Regions from separate parts of the Pseudomonas sp. MTM4 genome, predicted to be linked through region 3. Evidence: predicted binding sites of a transcription regulator. Region 3 holds the regulator's gene; each other region holds the start of a gene.
The links. The regulator sigma-54, encoded in region 3, starts transcription at its own class of promoters, with help from an activator protein. The targets are predictions, from matches to a motif close to ANTGGCATNNANNTTGCTNT.
Positions count from the first base shown of each region.

Region 1: the regulator sigma-54 is predicted to act here: its motif matches at 3,958-3,977, upstream of GYM54_RS07280 (flagellar hook-length control protein FliK).
Region 2: the regulator sigma-54 is predicted to act here: its motif matches at 2,608-2,627, upstream of fliD (flagellar filament capping protein FliD).

Region 1 is NZ_CP048411.1:1,606,624-1,611,996, forward strand. Features, by position in the region: gene fliO (flagellar biosynthetic protein FliO) at 1-358, opposite strand, end outside; gene fliN (flagellar motor switch protein FliN) at 360-827, opposite strand; gene fliM (flagellar motor switch protein FliM) at 867-1,838, opposite strand; gene fliL (flagellar basal body-associated protein FliL) at 1,851-2,381, opposite strand; gene GYM54_RS07280 (flagellar hook-length control protein FliK) at 2,683-3,921, opposite strand; gene GYM54_RS07285 (Hpt domain-containing protein) at 4,041-4,397, opposite strand; gene GYM54_RS07290 (fused response regulator/phosphatase) at 4,427-5,373, opposite strand, start outside.
Region 2 is NZ_CP048411.1:3,222,898-3,228,270, reverse strand. Features, by position in the region: gene GYM54_RS14955 (flagellar hook-length control protein FliK) at 1-581, opposite strand, end outside; gene GYM54_RS14950 (hypothetical protein) at 578-898, opposite strand; gene fliS (flagellar export chaperone FliS) at 882-1,280, opposite strand; gene fliD (flagellar filament capping protein FliD) at 1,277-2,584, opposite strand; gene flgN (flagellar protein FlgN) at 2,909-3,349, opposite strand; gene flgM (flagellar biosynthesis anti-sigma factor FlgM) at 3,346-3,621, opposite strand; gene GYM54_RS14925 (flagellar FliJ family protein) at 3,893-4,318, opposite strand; gene fliI (flagellar protein export ATPase FliI) at 4,315-5,373, opposite strand, start outside.
Region 3 is NZ_CP048411.1:3,908,828-3,914,200, reverse strand. Features, by position in the region: gene lptB (LPS export ABC transporter ATP-binding protein) at 1-574, shown strand, start outside; gene GYM54_RS17970 (RNA polymerase factor sigma-54) at 724-2,232, shown strand; gene hpf (ribosome hibernation-promoting factor, HPF/YfiA family) at 2,301-2,609, shown strand; gene ptsN (PTS IIA-like nitrogen regulatory protein PtsN) at 2,616-3,080, shown strand; gene rapZ (RNase adapter RapZ) at 3,216-4,073, shown strand; gene GYM54_RS17950 (HPr family phosphocarrier protein) at 4,082-4,354, shown strand; gene pmbA (metalloprotease PmbA) at 4,483-5,373, opposite strand, start outside.

The DNA of each region.
Region 1 (5,373 bases), 2.3 Mb from region 3:
TTGCCGGCTCCGCATCCGGCAGATGAACCGGCTCTTCCAGTACATGCAGCGGCGTAATGCGCCCGGCACTCAGGCCGAGCAGTACCTGCTCGCTACCGACCTGTACCAGCACCAGGCGCTCGCGTGGCCCAAGGGCGTGGCTGGAGATCAGCTTGATGGCTTGGTTGCTGCGCGGATTGATCTGTTGCATCCGACGCAGCAGCCAGGCAAGCAGAAAGATCAGCCCGATCACCAGCAACAGGCCGAACAGCAGCTTGGTCATCTGCGTGCCCATGCCCGTGCTGCTCATGCTTGCCGCGGGTTCGGCGGCCATTGCCGGCAATGCCAGCGCGAGCGAAAGGAAAACCAGGGCTTTCATCTCAGCGCAACTTCTTGATGCGTTCGCTTGGACTGATCACGTCAGTCAGACGAATGCCGAACTTCTCATTCACCACCACTACTTCGCCGTGGGCGATCAGCGTGCCGTTGACCAGCACGTCCAGCGGCTCGCCGGCCAGGCGGTCGAGCTCCACCACCGAGCCCTGGTTGAGCTGCAGTAGATTGCGAATGCTGATCTCGGTGCTGCCGACTTCCATGGAGATGGAAACCGGAATATCGAGGATCACGTCCAGGTTCGGGCCGTCGAGACCGGCCGTTGCGGCCGACTTCGGACCGCTGCCAAACTCCTCCAATGGCGCACGTGGCGGTGCCGGCGCGGTGGCCGGCCCCTGATTCAGCAGCGCATCGATATCGTCCTGGTTGGCATCGCCCGCCTCGGCCAGCGCCGATGCCCATTCATCGGCCAGCGCCTGCTCTTCGGCGGAAGTGTTTTCGTGTTCGTCTGCCATCGTTAGTCCTCGACCGGCTGGTAAATGAATTGAAAGCTATCAACGTGGCCGCAATACGGACTCGAGCACCTGCAGGGCCAGATTGCCCTTGTGCGCGCCGAGCTTGACCTTGAAGGCGGGCATGCCGTTGGCGCGCATGATCATGTCATCCGGCATTTCCACCGGAATCACATCGCCCGGCTGCATGTTGAGAATGTCGCGCAGCTTCAGCTGACGCCGCACCACCGTCGCGCTGAGCGGCACGTTCACGTCGAGGACGTCTTCGCGCAAGGCGTTGACCCAGCGCTCGTCCTGATCGCTGACATCCGACTGGAAACCGGCATCGAGCATTTCGCGGATCGGCTCGATCATCGAGTACGGCATGGTCACATGGAAGTCGCCACCGCCGCTTTCGAGCTCGATATGAAAGGTCGACACCACCACCACTTCGCTCGGGCTGACGATGTTGGCCAGCGCCGGGTTCACCTCCGAATGCACGTATTCGAAGTTGACGTCGAGCACCGCATGCCATGCTTCCTTCAGATCGACGAAGGCCTGATCCAGCACCATGCGCACGACGCGCAACTCGGTCGGCGTGAATTCGCGCCCCTCGATCTTGGCGTGGCGCCCGTCGCCGCCGAAGAAGTTGTCCACCAGCTTGAACACCAGCTTGGCGTCGAGGATGAACAGGGATGTGCCGCGCAACGGCTTGATCTTCACTAGATTGAGGCTGGTCGGTACGTACAGCGAATGCACGTACTCGCCGAATTTCATTACCTGCACGCCACCGACCGACACATCGGCCGAGCGGCGCAGCAGGTTGAACATACTGATGCGGGTGTAGCGGGCAAAACGCTCGTTGACCATCTCCAGCGTGGGCATGCGCCCGCGGACGATGCGGTCCTGGCTGGTCAGGTCGTAACTCTTGATGCTGCCCGGTTCGGAATCGCTTTCGGTATCGACCAGACCGTCGTCGACTCCATGCAGGAGCGCATCGATCTCGTCTTGCGAAAGCAGGTCTTGAACAGCCATCTACAACGACCCCTATTGCAATACGAAGTTGGTGAACAGCACTTGCTCGATGGCAAGTTTGCCGATTTCCTTCTGTGCCAGCTCCTGAACGCTGGCTGTGGCCTGCTGCCGAAGCATCTCCTGCCCGACCGGTGTAGCCAGGCTGGCGAACTCCTGACTGGAAAACAGCATGACCAGTTGATTGCGCAACAGCGGCATGTGTTCCTTCAGCGCGTCGAGTGCCGCCTGATCACGCGACATCAGCGCCACGCTAACCTGCATGTAACGCTGCCGGCCACCGGTGTTGGAAAAATTGACGATGAATGCCGGCGCCAACACTTCGTAGATCGCTGGCTGACGCAGCGGTGCAGTCGGCGTATCCGAAGCGGCTTCCGGCTGTGCTTCAGTATCGCCCCGACTCATGAAGTAGAACGTGCCGCCGATCGACAATCCGACCGCCAGCAGCAGGCCGAGTACGATCAGGACAATCAGCTTGAGCTTGCCTTTGCCACCGCTCGTAGCCGCCGGGCTCGGTACGTCTGGGGGTCCCTGTTTCTTAGCCATGCCAAATATCCGTCATCACAAGGTGATTTCACTCGCAACGAAGCGCTACGAGCAACTGCTGTGCCAGTATCGGCCAGGGACGCGGAGCCGTAAACGACTGCAACAAGCCCGCGCTGATTTGTAGACGAATAGTTGGCGCGAAGTCCGCGTTCGCCGCAAGGGCGCGCCTCTGACGAACAGCGTCGGCGTAGGACTAGGGCAACGGACTTTTTAGTGGGAGGCCAGACCTCCGGGTCTGGCGTTTGTGTGCAGCGTCTTGGGCCGGGCGCGAGCCCGGCTCCCTAGGTCAATCACAAAGCACTCAGGCGTAGTAATCCACCAGACCGCGATCGCCCCCGGAACGGCTCGTGCTGACTTCAAGCGTGCCGCCAACGATTTCCTCATCCCCGGTAGCCGATACGCCGGCTACGCTCCGGCTGCGCGACTCGCTACCGTCGCCCTGCCAGCCCTTGGACTGATCGGAAACATTCACATCCATGGTCATGCCCTGCTGCGCGAACATATCCCGCAGGCGCTGCATCTGCCCTTCCAATGCGTCGCGTACGCCAGCGTGAGGGCTGAGGAACGTGACCTGTGTCTGAGTCTGATCCTTGTTCATGTCGATACGGATCTCCATACGACCCAACTCGGCGGGATCGAGCTGAATCTCAGCGGACTTGAGGTTCTGACTCGACAACCACATCACCCTGTCGACCACCGCTTCGCTCCAGCCTGACTGCTGCATCTGCACCGGCTGGCCCGGCACCATCGTCAGCCGCTGCGCCTGCTGAGCCTGGGTCTGCTGTGCAATCGCCTGGGTCAGCGGGTTGAGCCGATTGGCCGCCATATCGGTGGCGCTCGTGCGGCTCTCCTTCGGGGCATCCAGCTTGTCCAGCAGATCACTGAAACTTTCCTCCAGCGAGAGCTCGTCGGACTCTTCCGTCAGTTCCTCGCCCACCAACAGGCTCGCCGAGAGCGTTTCCTGGGTTTGCTCGGAGGCTTCATTCGGCATCACGGCGTTGGCGAACGGACTCTTCTGAGCAGCGGATTGGATATCCAGGGAGCGCGTGCCCACCATAGCCGGCTCGGCCTCTGCTTCAGCGGACTCTACGCCGGCCTGAGTTAGCCCCAGCCCAGCCAGAAACTCGCTGCCGGTCGGCGGCTGCGTGGCCAGCGATTCGTCACTGACTGGCACCTGCCCGCCCATGCCGAACAACAGCAACGGATCGAGCTCGGCCTCGCCATCTTGCGGGGCGTCATCGGCCATCTCGGCGTCAGCAGGCAATTCATTGCCGGCTTCGGCCACGGGCGGCTTTTCGCTGCCGCCAACCTCGGCGGTTTCCTGACTCGGCTTTTCGCCAGCCGGCTTGTCCCGGACAGGTTTTGCCGAAGAGTCCTGACGTTCGACCGGCTTGGGCTGGCGCTCCTTGGCGTAGACGTTGGCGAAGCTGGAAGGCTCGTCCCGACTGGGCTGGCGGGCGGCCTGAGGGGACGCGCCCGCTGCCTTTGCGACAGCCGTGGGAGCCTTGATGTTGAGCAATAGATCGGGGGAAACGGCCATGGGTCTTCCGCTCAGGATGATGACATTGCGTTTACTCAAGCAAAGTCCAGGCCATACGCTTTATAGACGCCTGTATCCGTAGCCCGGCCACCGAAGGTACACGCCAATGCACCCGCCAGTCAGCCGAGCCCGCCGTAGCGCTGGCGTTCGGCTCGGTAGAGAATCCGTACGATGGCAAATTCACGCTCGATGCGTTCGATCAAGTGGGGGGCTTCGTCGATCTGTTCGAGCCGCGCCGCTTCTTCCAACTGGCGACAGAGATCCGCCAGTAACGCTGCGCCCATGTTGCTGCAACTGCCCTTGAAGCTGTGGGCAGCCTGACGCAGGTTTTCCGCCTGACCGCTGCGGCAGGCCTGCTGAAGCAACCACAGCCGCTCTTCCGAATCGACCAGAAAGGTATCCAGTAGCACCGGATACTCCGCCTCCATCACCTCTTGAAGGGTCGCCAGCACGCTAGTGTCGAGATGATCGACCATCGATAGGCTCCTGGCTGGAAAGCAGCGAATTATGCATGAGCGGCCCAATGGAACTCGACATTCAGAACCTTGCCGTCCGGCTCCCAGTAGAAGCGTTCACTCATCTGACGAATCATCCGCAGCCCCCGCCCGCCCAGGCATCCGGCACAGTACTGCTGGTCCAGCGCCCGCTGCACATCGAATCCCGGTCCGCTGTCGCGCACCGCGATGCGTAGATAGCCTCGGGTCTCTTCGGACTTGACGCTCAGCTCGATGGACACTGAGCCTTCGGTCAGCTCACCCAGTCGCCGCTGGCGTTCCTGATAGTAGTTGGCAAAACCGTCGGCGTCGCACTTCATGGAGGAATCGAGCAGCAGCACGCCATGCTCCAGCGCATTGGCATAAAGCTCGGTCAGCACCGTGTAAATCGCGCCGGCACGGTGGCGCAGGGGTGTTATCTGCAACAGCAGCTGCATGGTCATCGGCAGTGGGTTGTACTCGCGCAAGCTGCTGGGGCGCAGCTCGAAACTGGCGGACCAATCCCTCGCACGCAACTCTGGCGCGCCGAGTGGGAAAACAGCCGGCGATTGCGCCGCAACGGCATCCTCCGCCTCGATCATGCTCACTTCGACGAGGCTCAGGTCGTCAAGTATTTGACCGTGGAAATCATGCAGCGCGGCTTGAATTTCATCCAACAAGGTCGAGGGCTCGGTGTTGGCATCCATGACCGCCAACAGCCGCTGCTCGCCGAACAATTCATCATCGGCACTGGTGCTCTCCAGCACACCATCGGACATCAGCAGCAGGCGATCACCGATCGCCAGTGGCAAGGTCTCGAGACTGTCATCGAAATGGAGCGCATCGAGTACGCCAAGCGGCAAATGCCTGGAGCGCAGCGGCAGCCGCTCGCCCTTCGCGGCCCTGAGCAGATAACCATCCGGCAGCCCGCCGTTCCAGACGCGCAACATGCCCTGCTTGAGGTTGATATCCAGCAAGG
Region 2 (5,373 bases), 690 kb from region 3:
CCTATCGCACCTGCATCGACGGGTGCGCGTTGCCAGCTATGACCGGCCAGCGCGTCGAAGGGATCGGCCTGGGCCGTCGCCTGCTGCCCCGTCAGGGACTCGGGCAACCATGCAAGCAGCGCATCGGCCTGTTCCGCTATCGATGACGTCGGCAAGGCATCGGAGAGCGGGTCTTCGGTCACGCCACCCAGGCGTGCAGAGTCGCGCGCCTGAATCTCGGTCTGTTGCTGGTCGATCATGCCCAGCAACCACTGCTCGGGCGTGAGCTCGGGTAGTGCGTCGTCGCCCTGTTCGGCCTTCGTGCCCATGGACAACGGTTCATTCAGTTCGGCTGCCGATAAAGCGGCCTGCGGCGAAGCCGGAAACGCCTTGCCTGAGAGCACGCCTGCCGGAAGCGCTGCATTCGGCAGTGAGCCGCTTTCGCCAGCGATCAGGCTCATACGCGCGCCGAAGCCAATTCCCGGCACTGCCTGGGAACCTGTACCCGACTGACCTGCGGCAATGCCACGAGCAGCAACGGGAGTACCACCGGCGTCGGCTGGCGCAGCGGAAGGGTGGGCATTTGAGATCGGCTGGATCATCGCCTGTCTCCGGCTTGGAACATGTCAATTCGCTGATAGGCCGCACGCCCTTCGGCGTACTCCAGGTGGTTCAGTAACAGCAGGCGCAGCCGTTCGCATTCGTCGGTGCAGGCTTGCAGACCTTCGCCGTGAAGCTGCTTGAGCTGGCTTTTGGCGGCGTGGGTCGGCTCGTCGAGCTCCTGACCGGCCAGCTCTTCGAGGCACTGACGGATGGCCTTATCGGCGACCGCCACGGCGCCCCAATCGCTGGCCTGCAACGCCTGCTGCAGCTGATCGTGCAGCTCCATCAGGCGCGCGCTATCACTTACGAGCGGCACTGACACCCTCCCAGCCTTCACGCAGAATGCCGAGCAGGTTGATGACTTCATCCAGCCCTTCCAGCGACAGCGACACGCTGACATCGGAAAGACGATAGATGCAGTATTCGTAGAGTCGCGCCAGCCCCTGAACCACTTCGCCGCCACCCTCTTCGTCGAGCGCGCCGTTGAGGCCGTTGAGGATGTTCATGCACTTCTCCAGAGAAATGCCCTTCTGCTGATAACGCTTGTGCTCGATATGTCCGCGAGCGCGGGCCAACTCATCGAGTAGGCCATCCATCAGCACCAGCACCAGCTCATAAGGCGAAGCGGAGGCCGCACGGGCTTCGAGGTCTACCGAGCGGTAGCTGTCGTAACTGTCGTTTTGGAGGTAGGTGCTCATCCGAACAATCCGAAGGTCTGCTCCATGCTCTGCATGGTCTGCATCATGGAAGTGAATTGCTTGAGGTAGCGGCTGTAGTGGGTGTCGTACTGCTGCTGGAGGTTCTCGAACTGCTCGTCGATACGGCGCAGGCTCATGTCCAGCGTGTCCATACGGTTCTTCAGCATGCCGTTGGTGCTGCTGGTATAGCTGGCGACGGTCTTGTCGATGCTCTCGAGCAGGTTGTCCTTGCCGGTGAACAGCGCCTCGAAGCCTTCCGGATCGTTGGCGACGGCAGCTTCGAAGCGCTTGGCGTCGATGGTCAGCTTGCCGTTGCGATCGGCGCTGATACCGAAATTGATCAGACTGGTGCCACCGAAATCGGTACGCAGCAGGCCATTGAGGCGGCTTTCGATGGAACGGATGCTGGAATCGCCGGCCAGGACGCCGCGTGCCGCACTTTCGCTGCCGCTGGCGGTCAGCGAGTCGAAGCTGCCCATCAGCGTATTAAATGCATCGATGAAACTCTGAGCCTTGGCCTGGGTGCCTTCCTTGTCTTGCGCGATATCAAGGGTTAGCGGTGATTCACCGGTGGCATGCGCCTTGGTGAAGGTCATGCTGACGCCTTCGATGACGTTCTCGAAGGTATTGCTGGCATTGGTCAGCTTGATCCCCGAGGCATCCCGACCGAGATATACCTCGGCGTCCGCTGCGGTGGACAGACGAGTCGGGCTGGCAATTGCGGCTTCGACCGCCGAGTTGCCTGAGGCGCTCAGGCTGATGCTCTGTGCGGCTCCGGTTTCCTCAGTGGTCAGGACCAGATTGACCGCGCCGTCGCTGCGTACCAGGGTGGCCCGAACGCCGCTGTTATCGACCGCGTCATTGATCGCGCTGGCGAGGCCGTCAAGGGTGGTGATGCCGGTCATATCGACATCGAACGAATCCACACCGCCCTGGCCGATGGTGAGCGTACCGCCGCCCGCTAAGCTGGAGTCAGTCAGGCCCTGCAATGCGATCTGATCCTTGCTGGCTAACTGCTTGACGAAAAAGTCGTAACTGCCAGCCTGCGCGGTGGTGCCAACCGTAGCGCTGGCATAACCGTCCTGGCTAAAGGTCGCTTTATTGGTCAGCATGCTCGAAGTGCTGCTATTGAGCTTGGTGATGGCCGACTTGAAGGTCGTCAACGAGCTACGCAGCGAGCTCAGCGCATCGCGCTGGGCCTTGTAGTTTGATTCGTTGCGGTTCAGCCGATCCAGCGAAGACTGAACTTCGTAGGTCGCCAACTGCGTCGACATCTGCTGTACGTAATCAGAATCTATAGCCATCACCATCCCCTCTTGATGTCTGTTGAGCAAATTGGGTGCCAAGTCGAAAAGGCCGCATTACGGGCGTTCGAGAGGCAGCCATGCAGAAAAAAGGCTTCCGCAACGCGACGTGACGAGGAAACGGGGAAACACCGCTTCCTCCTGTGGCGATGACGGAACGACGCTCTATAAAGGCGACTTGGACGCGCGGTTTATTTAGCGGGCTGAAGACCCATTTGCCATGGGACGCACCGCGCGAGGAATCGGCTCGGCACGATGGCCGGATTTGGCGGGAACGCTACGCAAGTCATTGACTAGCAGCGGACAGAAAGTCTGCGAAGCGGCTCAGTAAGCCTGCGGTGTATAGAGGCGGGCATCCTGATTGCCAGCGAGCAGTTGCTGCAGGATGTCGTGGTGCATGGCAAGAAGCTTGCCGTTGTGCTCATTAAACAGCTGGCACTGCACGGCGAGATCGCCGACCTGCTGCCAGTGTTGCTGCAACGACACGCCGCGCTCGCCCGAGCAGCTGGACAGCAGGCGGCGCATACCAGCCCCGGTTGCGTCCAAACGGAAAGCTGCAAGCACCTTGCTGCGGCGCTGGGCGCGGGCGGCAATGGCTTCGACGCGAAGGGTGATCTGCAAATTGATGCGATCGATTTCGGGCACATCGCGTTCCAGCAGACGACCGTAGAGCTCCTGCATCAATTCGCGCAGGGCAAGGTAGTCGCCGCAGTCCTGCCGCAGATCGTCATCGACGACTGCGAGCAGTTTGTCCCGTTGAGTCACGCGTCGTTGCCGCGGTGATAGCTGAGCATGCTGCTCGCCAACTGACCGATGTCTGTGGATATCTCGCCGCGCTGCAGCGCCTGCTTGATCGCCGCAACGCGGTCCAGATCGATCTCGGGCATTGCGCGCAAGGCTTCATGCATCTGCTCGAGCGGCAGGCTCTCGGCCGGGCGGGCAGCGGACTGCGCGGCGGGGCGGACGCTGGCCGGACGAGCAGGAGTCGTCTCGGTGGGGTTCGCAATGGCGGGCTTGAAATGCCGGCTGATTTCCATGTTCTCATTCCAACTCGGTGGTTACTGCCTAACAAGCGACCGCTCGGGCGGAAACCTTAAATAATTTTTCGCACGGCTGACAGGCGGGTCCTTTGCTGCTCACCACAAACAACGACTGGCGTAGGATCGCCCCTCACCCCAACCCTCTCCCCGCAAGCGGGGAGAGGGTGCTGGCCGTGCGGGCTGATTATCGCCGCGGCGGCCTTCTCTCTCCCTCGCCCTTCCGGGGTGAGGGGGCGGAGCCGAGCCGACTCCCGACTTCAAACAACCACTAGGCAATCCGACCCCGCCACCAGCTCTGCGCCGCCAGGCCGTCCTGAATCTTCTGCTCCTGAGCCAGCAACAGCTGCTGCCACTGCTGGATCTTGGCATCGATCACATGCTCGATGACCTTCTCGCTGCGCATGGCCTGCATTAGCTCCTGCTGGATGCGCGCCAGCGCCTGTTCGGCTACAGCCAGTTCGCGGCGCTGCAGTTCGACCATCTTGTACAACGTGGCTTTGTAACGCTGCTGATTATCACGCTGCAACGGGGTGCTCATCGGCACACTGAAGCCACACAGACGGCTCAAACCGGTAATGTTGTTGCGATAGCGCTGACAAAGGTTCTGCTGGTACTGCACCTGTCCAAGCATCTGCTTGACCCGGTTGCTGCGCAGGCTGGCCAGGCGCGAGAGCGTCTCGATCTGCTGTTTCATGGCTTCCTGATGATGCTCTGCAGGAGAGTAAGGCTGGTTTCCAGCTCCGCCGCCTCGCCCACTTCCTGGCGCAGAAAACGCTCGATGGTCGGTGCGAGCTGCACGGAGCGGTCGGTTTTGATGTCCGCTCCGGGCGTATAGCCGCCCAGCGGGATCAGCTCCTTGATCTTCTCGTAGGTGCTGTAAAGCTCTTTAAGCTGGCGCGCCGCGCCCAGGTGCGGTGGCTGGCCGACCTGACTCATGCAGCGGCTGACCGAAGCGCAGACATCGATGGCCGGGTAGTGCCCGGCATCAGCCAGGCGCCGCGAAAGCACGATGTGCCCGTCGAGAATCGCCCGTGCGCAATCGACGATCGGGTCCTGCTGGTCATCGCCCTCGGCGAGTACGGTGTAAAGGGCGCTGAGGCTGCCATTGTCGTTGGCGCCATTGCCGGCGCTTTCCACCAGTTCCGGCAGCATGCCGAATACCGACGGTGGATAGCCCTTAGTCGCCGGCGGCTCGCCCAGCGCCAAGGCGATTTCGCGCTGGGCCATGGCGTAGCGGGTCAGTGAATCGACCAGCAACAACACATCGTTGCCCTGGTCACGAAAATAGGCGGCGATGCTGTGGCACAGCTCGGTAGCCTTGAGGCGCATCAGTGGCGATTCGTTGGCCGGCGCGACCACCACCACGGCTTTCTTCAGGCCTTCCTCGCCGAGCGAATGCAGCAGGAACTCCTGCACCTCACGACCGCGTTCACCGATCAGCCCGACCACCACCACATCGGCCTTGGTTTGCCGCGTGATCATCCCCAACAGCACGCTCTTGCCCACGCCGGAGCCGGCAAACAGGCCCACACGCTGACCCTTGCCCAGGGTCAGGGTGGCATTGATCGCGCGTACGCCGACATCCAGCGGTTCGCTGACCGGCTTGCGCTTGAGCGGATTGACCGACGGCAGCTCGGCAGGCAACGGGTCGCGCCCGCTGAGCTTGCCCAGCTCGTCCAGCGGCTCGCCAAGGCCGTTGACCACCCGGCCAAGCCAGGATTCATCAATGTGCAGCTTCGCGTCATCCGG
Region 3 (5,373 bases):
GCTGGTGAAGGCCGATCAGGGCCGCGTGCTGATCGACGAACAGGACGTCACGCATCTGCCCATGCATGGTCGCGCGCGCGCAGGCATCGGCTACTTGCCGCAGGAAGCGTCTATCTTCCGCAAACTGTCGGTAACCGACAACATCATGGCGATCCTGGAAACCCGCAAGGACCTCGATCGCAGCGGGCGTCAGCAAGCGCTTGAAGGGCTCTTGCAGGAATTTCATATCCACCACATTCGCGACAGCCTCGGCATGAGCCTCTCGGGTGGCGAGCGGCGGCGCGTCGAAATTGCCCGCGCCCTGGCCACCGCGCCCAAGTTCATTCTTCTAGACGAGCCCTTTGCGGGCGTCGACCCTATTTCGGTCGGCGACATCAAACAGATCATTCACCATCTCAAGGCCAAAGGCATCGGCGTACTCATCACCGACCACAACGTACGCGAAACACTGGACATCTGCGAAACCGCCTACATCGTCAACGATGGCCAACTGATTGCCGAAGGTGGCGCCGAGACGATCTTGGCCAATCAGCTGGTCAAGGAAGTTTACCTCGGGCACGAATTCCGCCTCTGATGTCATTTTTTTCCGCCGAGACGGCCACCCAGGACTAGGCAAAAGCTTCGATGGCAGGCATATAATTTGCTTACATTGGCGCCTGCCAGCGCCAGCGAAATCGGAACAGGCGCGGTTGCGCCGGCAAACAAGGTTCGAAGTCCTCTGCCATGAAACCATCGCTAGTCCTGAAGATGGGCCAGCAGCTGACGATGACACCGCAGCTGCAACAACCCATACGACTGCTCCAGTTATCCACGCTCGATCTCCAGCAGGAGATTCAGGAAGCGTTGGATTCCAATCCCATGCTCGAGCGTGAAGAGGACGGAGAGGATTTCGATCACTCCGATCCGATGGCCGAGTCGATCGAGAAAAAGCCGGAAAGCACGCCGACCGAACAGAGCGAGCCTGACAATCACTACGAGGAACCCATCAACACGGTGGAGAACCTCGAGGAAGGCGATTGGGGTGACCGCATTCCCGATGAGCTTCCGGTGGACACCGCCTGGGAAGACATCTACCAGACGAGCGCCAGCAGCCTGCCCAGCAGCGATGATGACGAATGGGATTTCACCACTCGAACCTCAGCCGGTGAAAGCCTGCAGAGCCACTTGCTCTGGCAGCTCAATCTCGCACCGATGAGCGATACAGACCGCCTTATCGCAGCCACATTGATCGACTGCATCAACCCACAGGGTTACCTCGACGAGACCCTTGAGGAAGTACTCGAGTCGTTCGATCCAGAGCTGGAAATCGAACTCGACGAGATCGAGGTGGTGCTGCGCCGCATTCAGCAATTCGAACCGGCTGGCATCGGGGCACGTGACTTGCGCGAGTGCCTGCTGTTGCAACTGCGTCAACTGCCGGAGCGAACCCTGTGGTTAAGCGAGGCGGTGCGGCTGGTCAGCGACCATCTGGATATCCTCGGCAGCCGTGACTACAGCCTGCTGATGCGCCGCATGAAGCTCAAGGAAGACGAGCTGCGCCAAGTCATCGATCTGATCCAGACGCTCAATCCACGGCCCGGCTCGCAGATCGAAGCGAGCGAGCCGGAGTATGTCGTGCCCGACGTGATCGTGCGCAAGCACAATGGCCGCTGGCTGGTCGAACTGAACCAGGAGGCAATGCCCCGCCTGCGCGTGAACGCTCAGTACGCAGGCTTCGTCAAACGCGCCGATGCCAGTGCCGACAACACCTTCATGCGCAACCAGCTTCAGGAGGCGCGCTGGTTCATCAAGAGCCTGCTCAGCCGCAACGAGACGCTGATGAAGGTCGCCACGCAGATCGTCGAACATCAACGCGGCTTCTTCGAGCACGGCGATGAAGCGATGAAGCCGCTGGTGCTGCACGACATCGCCGAGGCGGTAGGCATGCATGAGTCGACGATCTCACGAGTCACCACGCAGAAGTACATGCACACGCCACGCGGCATCTATGAGCTGAAGTACTTCTTCTCCAGCCATGTCAGCACGGCGGAGGGCGGCGAATGCTCTTCCACCGCCATACGGGCGATACTCAAAAAACTGGTGGCTGCGGAAAACCCGAAAAAGCCATTGAGCGACAGCAAGATCGCTGGTTTACTGGAGGCACAGGGGATTCAAGTTGCACGCCGTACCGTCGCTAAGTACCGCGAATCACTCGGTATCGCACCATCCAGCGAACGTAAGCGGTTGATGTAAATGTCAGGTCGATTTCTTCCGGTGGCGGGTCATCCCGTCAATCGCACGTGGCAAAAAGGAGATGCAGTATGCAAACCAACATCACTGGACTTCATCTGGAAATCACAGAAGCCCTGCGTAACTACGTCGAAGAGAAATTCAGCCGACTGGAACGGCATTTCGATCGCATCATTGCCGTTCAGGTGATCCTCCAAGTCGAAAAGCTCAAGCAAAAAGCCGAAGCCACACTGCACGTCGCCGGACGCGAGGTCGTCGCCAATGCCGAGCATGAAGACATGTACGCGGCAATCGATCTCCTTGCCGACAAGCTCGATCGGCAGCTCATCAAGCACAAAGAAAAACAGCTCGACCATAACCAGGGTGCAATAGCTCGCTAGCCCATCATGATCCGACTAGAAAACATCCTGACCCCCGCACGTTCCCTCGTGAACGTGCCGGGCGGCAGCAAGAAGCGCGTACTGGAACAGATCGCCAAGGTGCTTGGCCGAGACCTTCCAGATCTGGATTCTCAAACCATTTTCGAAAGCTTCGTTGCCCGCGAAAAGCTAGGCTCGACCGGCTTCGGCAACGGGATCGCCATCCCGCACTGCCGCATGCCCGGCTGCACCTCGCCACTCAGCGCGGTGTTGAGGCTGGATGATCCGGTGGACTTCGATGCCATCGACGGCGCTCCGGTCGATCTGTTGTTCGTCCTGCTCGTGCCGGAAGCGGCGACTGACGAACACCTCGAACTGCTTCGCCAGATTGCTAGCATGCTCGATCGCGAGGACGTTCGTGAGCGTCTGCGCCAGGCCAGAACGGGACAGGATCTGTATCAGACCGTCGTTGATATTCAGAGCGGCCACTAGCGGAAACCATCTCGCTGGCCCTGCGACGAGTGAGGAAAGAGACGTGTCCCTAACCTTGCACCAACCACCTCGACAGTACAGCGTGCAGCCAGGCTCATGCCAGCACGCTCGTATCCTGCCGGGCGTCGCGCCGCCATGCGCCTGATCATCGTCAGCGGTCGCTCCGGGTCTGGCAAGAGCACCGCGCTCGACGTGCTCGAGGACAACGGCTTCTACTGTATCGACAACCTTCCCGCCGGACTGCTGCCGGAACTGGCGGAACGGGCGTTGCTGCATACGGAGCTGATACAGCCGCAGGTCGCCGTATCCATCGATGCGCGCAACCTGCCCAGCCAGTTGAAGCGTTTTCCCGAGTTGCTCGAAGAGGCCCGTGCCCGGCATATCCAGTGCGATGTGCTGTACCTCGATGCGGCGGACGAGACACTGCTCAAGCGCTTCTCGGAAACCCGCCGGCGCCACCCGCTGACCAATCAGAATCGTTCGTTGGCCGAAGCTATCCGTGACGAGGAGCTGCTTCTGGCTCCCATCATCGACCTCGCCGATCTCAAGGTCGACACGACGCATCTGAACCTCTATCAATTGCGTGACACGCTGAAGCTTCGCCTGCTGAACAAGCCGGAACCGGGTACGGCGTTTCTCTTCGAGTCCTTTGGATTCAAGCGTGGAATGCCGGTTGATGCCGACCTCGTGTTCGATGTGCGCTGCCTGCCGAATCCGTACTGGAAGGCCGATCTGCGCGACTTTTCCGGGCTGGACCAGCCCGTCATCGACTATCTCGCCACACAAGCGGATGTCGAAGAGATGTTTCAGGACATCTTCGCCTACTTGAGCAAATGGCTTCCGCGCTTTGCCGCCAGCAATCGCGCCTATGTCACGGTCGCCATCGGCTGCACTGGCGGGCACCACCGTTCGGTCTATCTGGCCGAGCGACTCGGCCAGGCGCTGCGCGAACCTTTGAAGAATGTCCAGGTACGCCATCGCGACCTGGCTTAGGACCCCACATGCCCTCGTGCGAAATCACCATCATCAACAAGCTGGGCCTGCATGCCCGCGCAGCCGCCAAGTTCGTCGGCGTCGCCAACCGGTTTCCCTGCGACATCCGCATTGGCCGTTGTCCTGCCACCCTCGTTGATGGCAAAAGCATCATGGCGGTCATGATGCTCGCGGCCAGCAAGGGCACCAACCTGCACCTGCACACCGAGGGCGAGCAGGAGCAAGAGGCGGTCGATGCGCTGATAGCACTGATCGAAGACTATTTCGAGGAAGGGGAATAGAGCAGCTGGAAGGCTGGAAGCGAAACAGTGCCGAGCCCAGCCGCGCCTTTTCAAACTACTCGCTTCAACCTTACAGCCTCTTTTCGCCCAGCCAGCCTCCAGCTGCTATCGGCTTTCAACTTGCCGCTTTAACTCCCCGCCACCTTCATTCGCTCGATCAGCACCGATCCCGTGTGAATGCTGCTACGCGTCTCGACATCGCAGCCGACCGCGACGATCTGGCGGAACATGTCGCGCAGATTGCCGGCGATAGTAACCTCCTGTACCGGGAACTGAATCTCACCATTCTCGACCCAGAAACCGCCAGCACCGCGCGAGTAGTCGCCGGTGACCAGGTTCAAGCCCTGCCCCATCAACTCGGTGACCAGCAAACCACGTCCCATACGGCGAATCAGTGCAGCCTGATCCTCATCCCCGTGGGTGACGAAAAGGTTGTGCACGCCGCCCGCATTGGCCGTGCTGGGCATTCCCAACTTGCGTCCGGAGTAGGTGCCCATCACATAGGAAAGCAGCTTGCCATTCTCGACGAAGGGTTTGGCGTAGGTCGCCAAGCCATCGCTGTCATAGGCCGAACTGGCCAACCCGCGCAGCAGGTGCGGACGCTCGTCGAGGCTCAGCCACTCGGGAAACAGCGTCTGGCCCAGCGCATCTTCCAGATAGGAAGACTTGCGATAGATATTGCCGCCGGAAATCGCCGCGAGGAAATGCCCAAACAACCCAGTCGCCAGTTCCGAGGAGAACAGCACTGGAACGTCGCACGTCGGCACGGGGCGAGCGCCGAGACGGCGAACGGCGCGCTCAGCGGCACGACGACCGATCGACTCGGCAGAGGCCAGATCGCTGGCGACGCGGCTGACGTCATAGTGATAATCGCGCTGCATCTGCCCATCGGACTCGGCGATCATCACGCTGCTCAGGCTGTGGCGGGTGCTGCAGTAGGCGCCAATGAAGCCGTTGCTGTTGCCATAGCCGCGGCACCCTTGGTGGGTGCTCAGGCTGGTGCCGTCTGCATTTCGAAT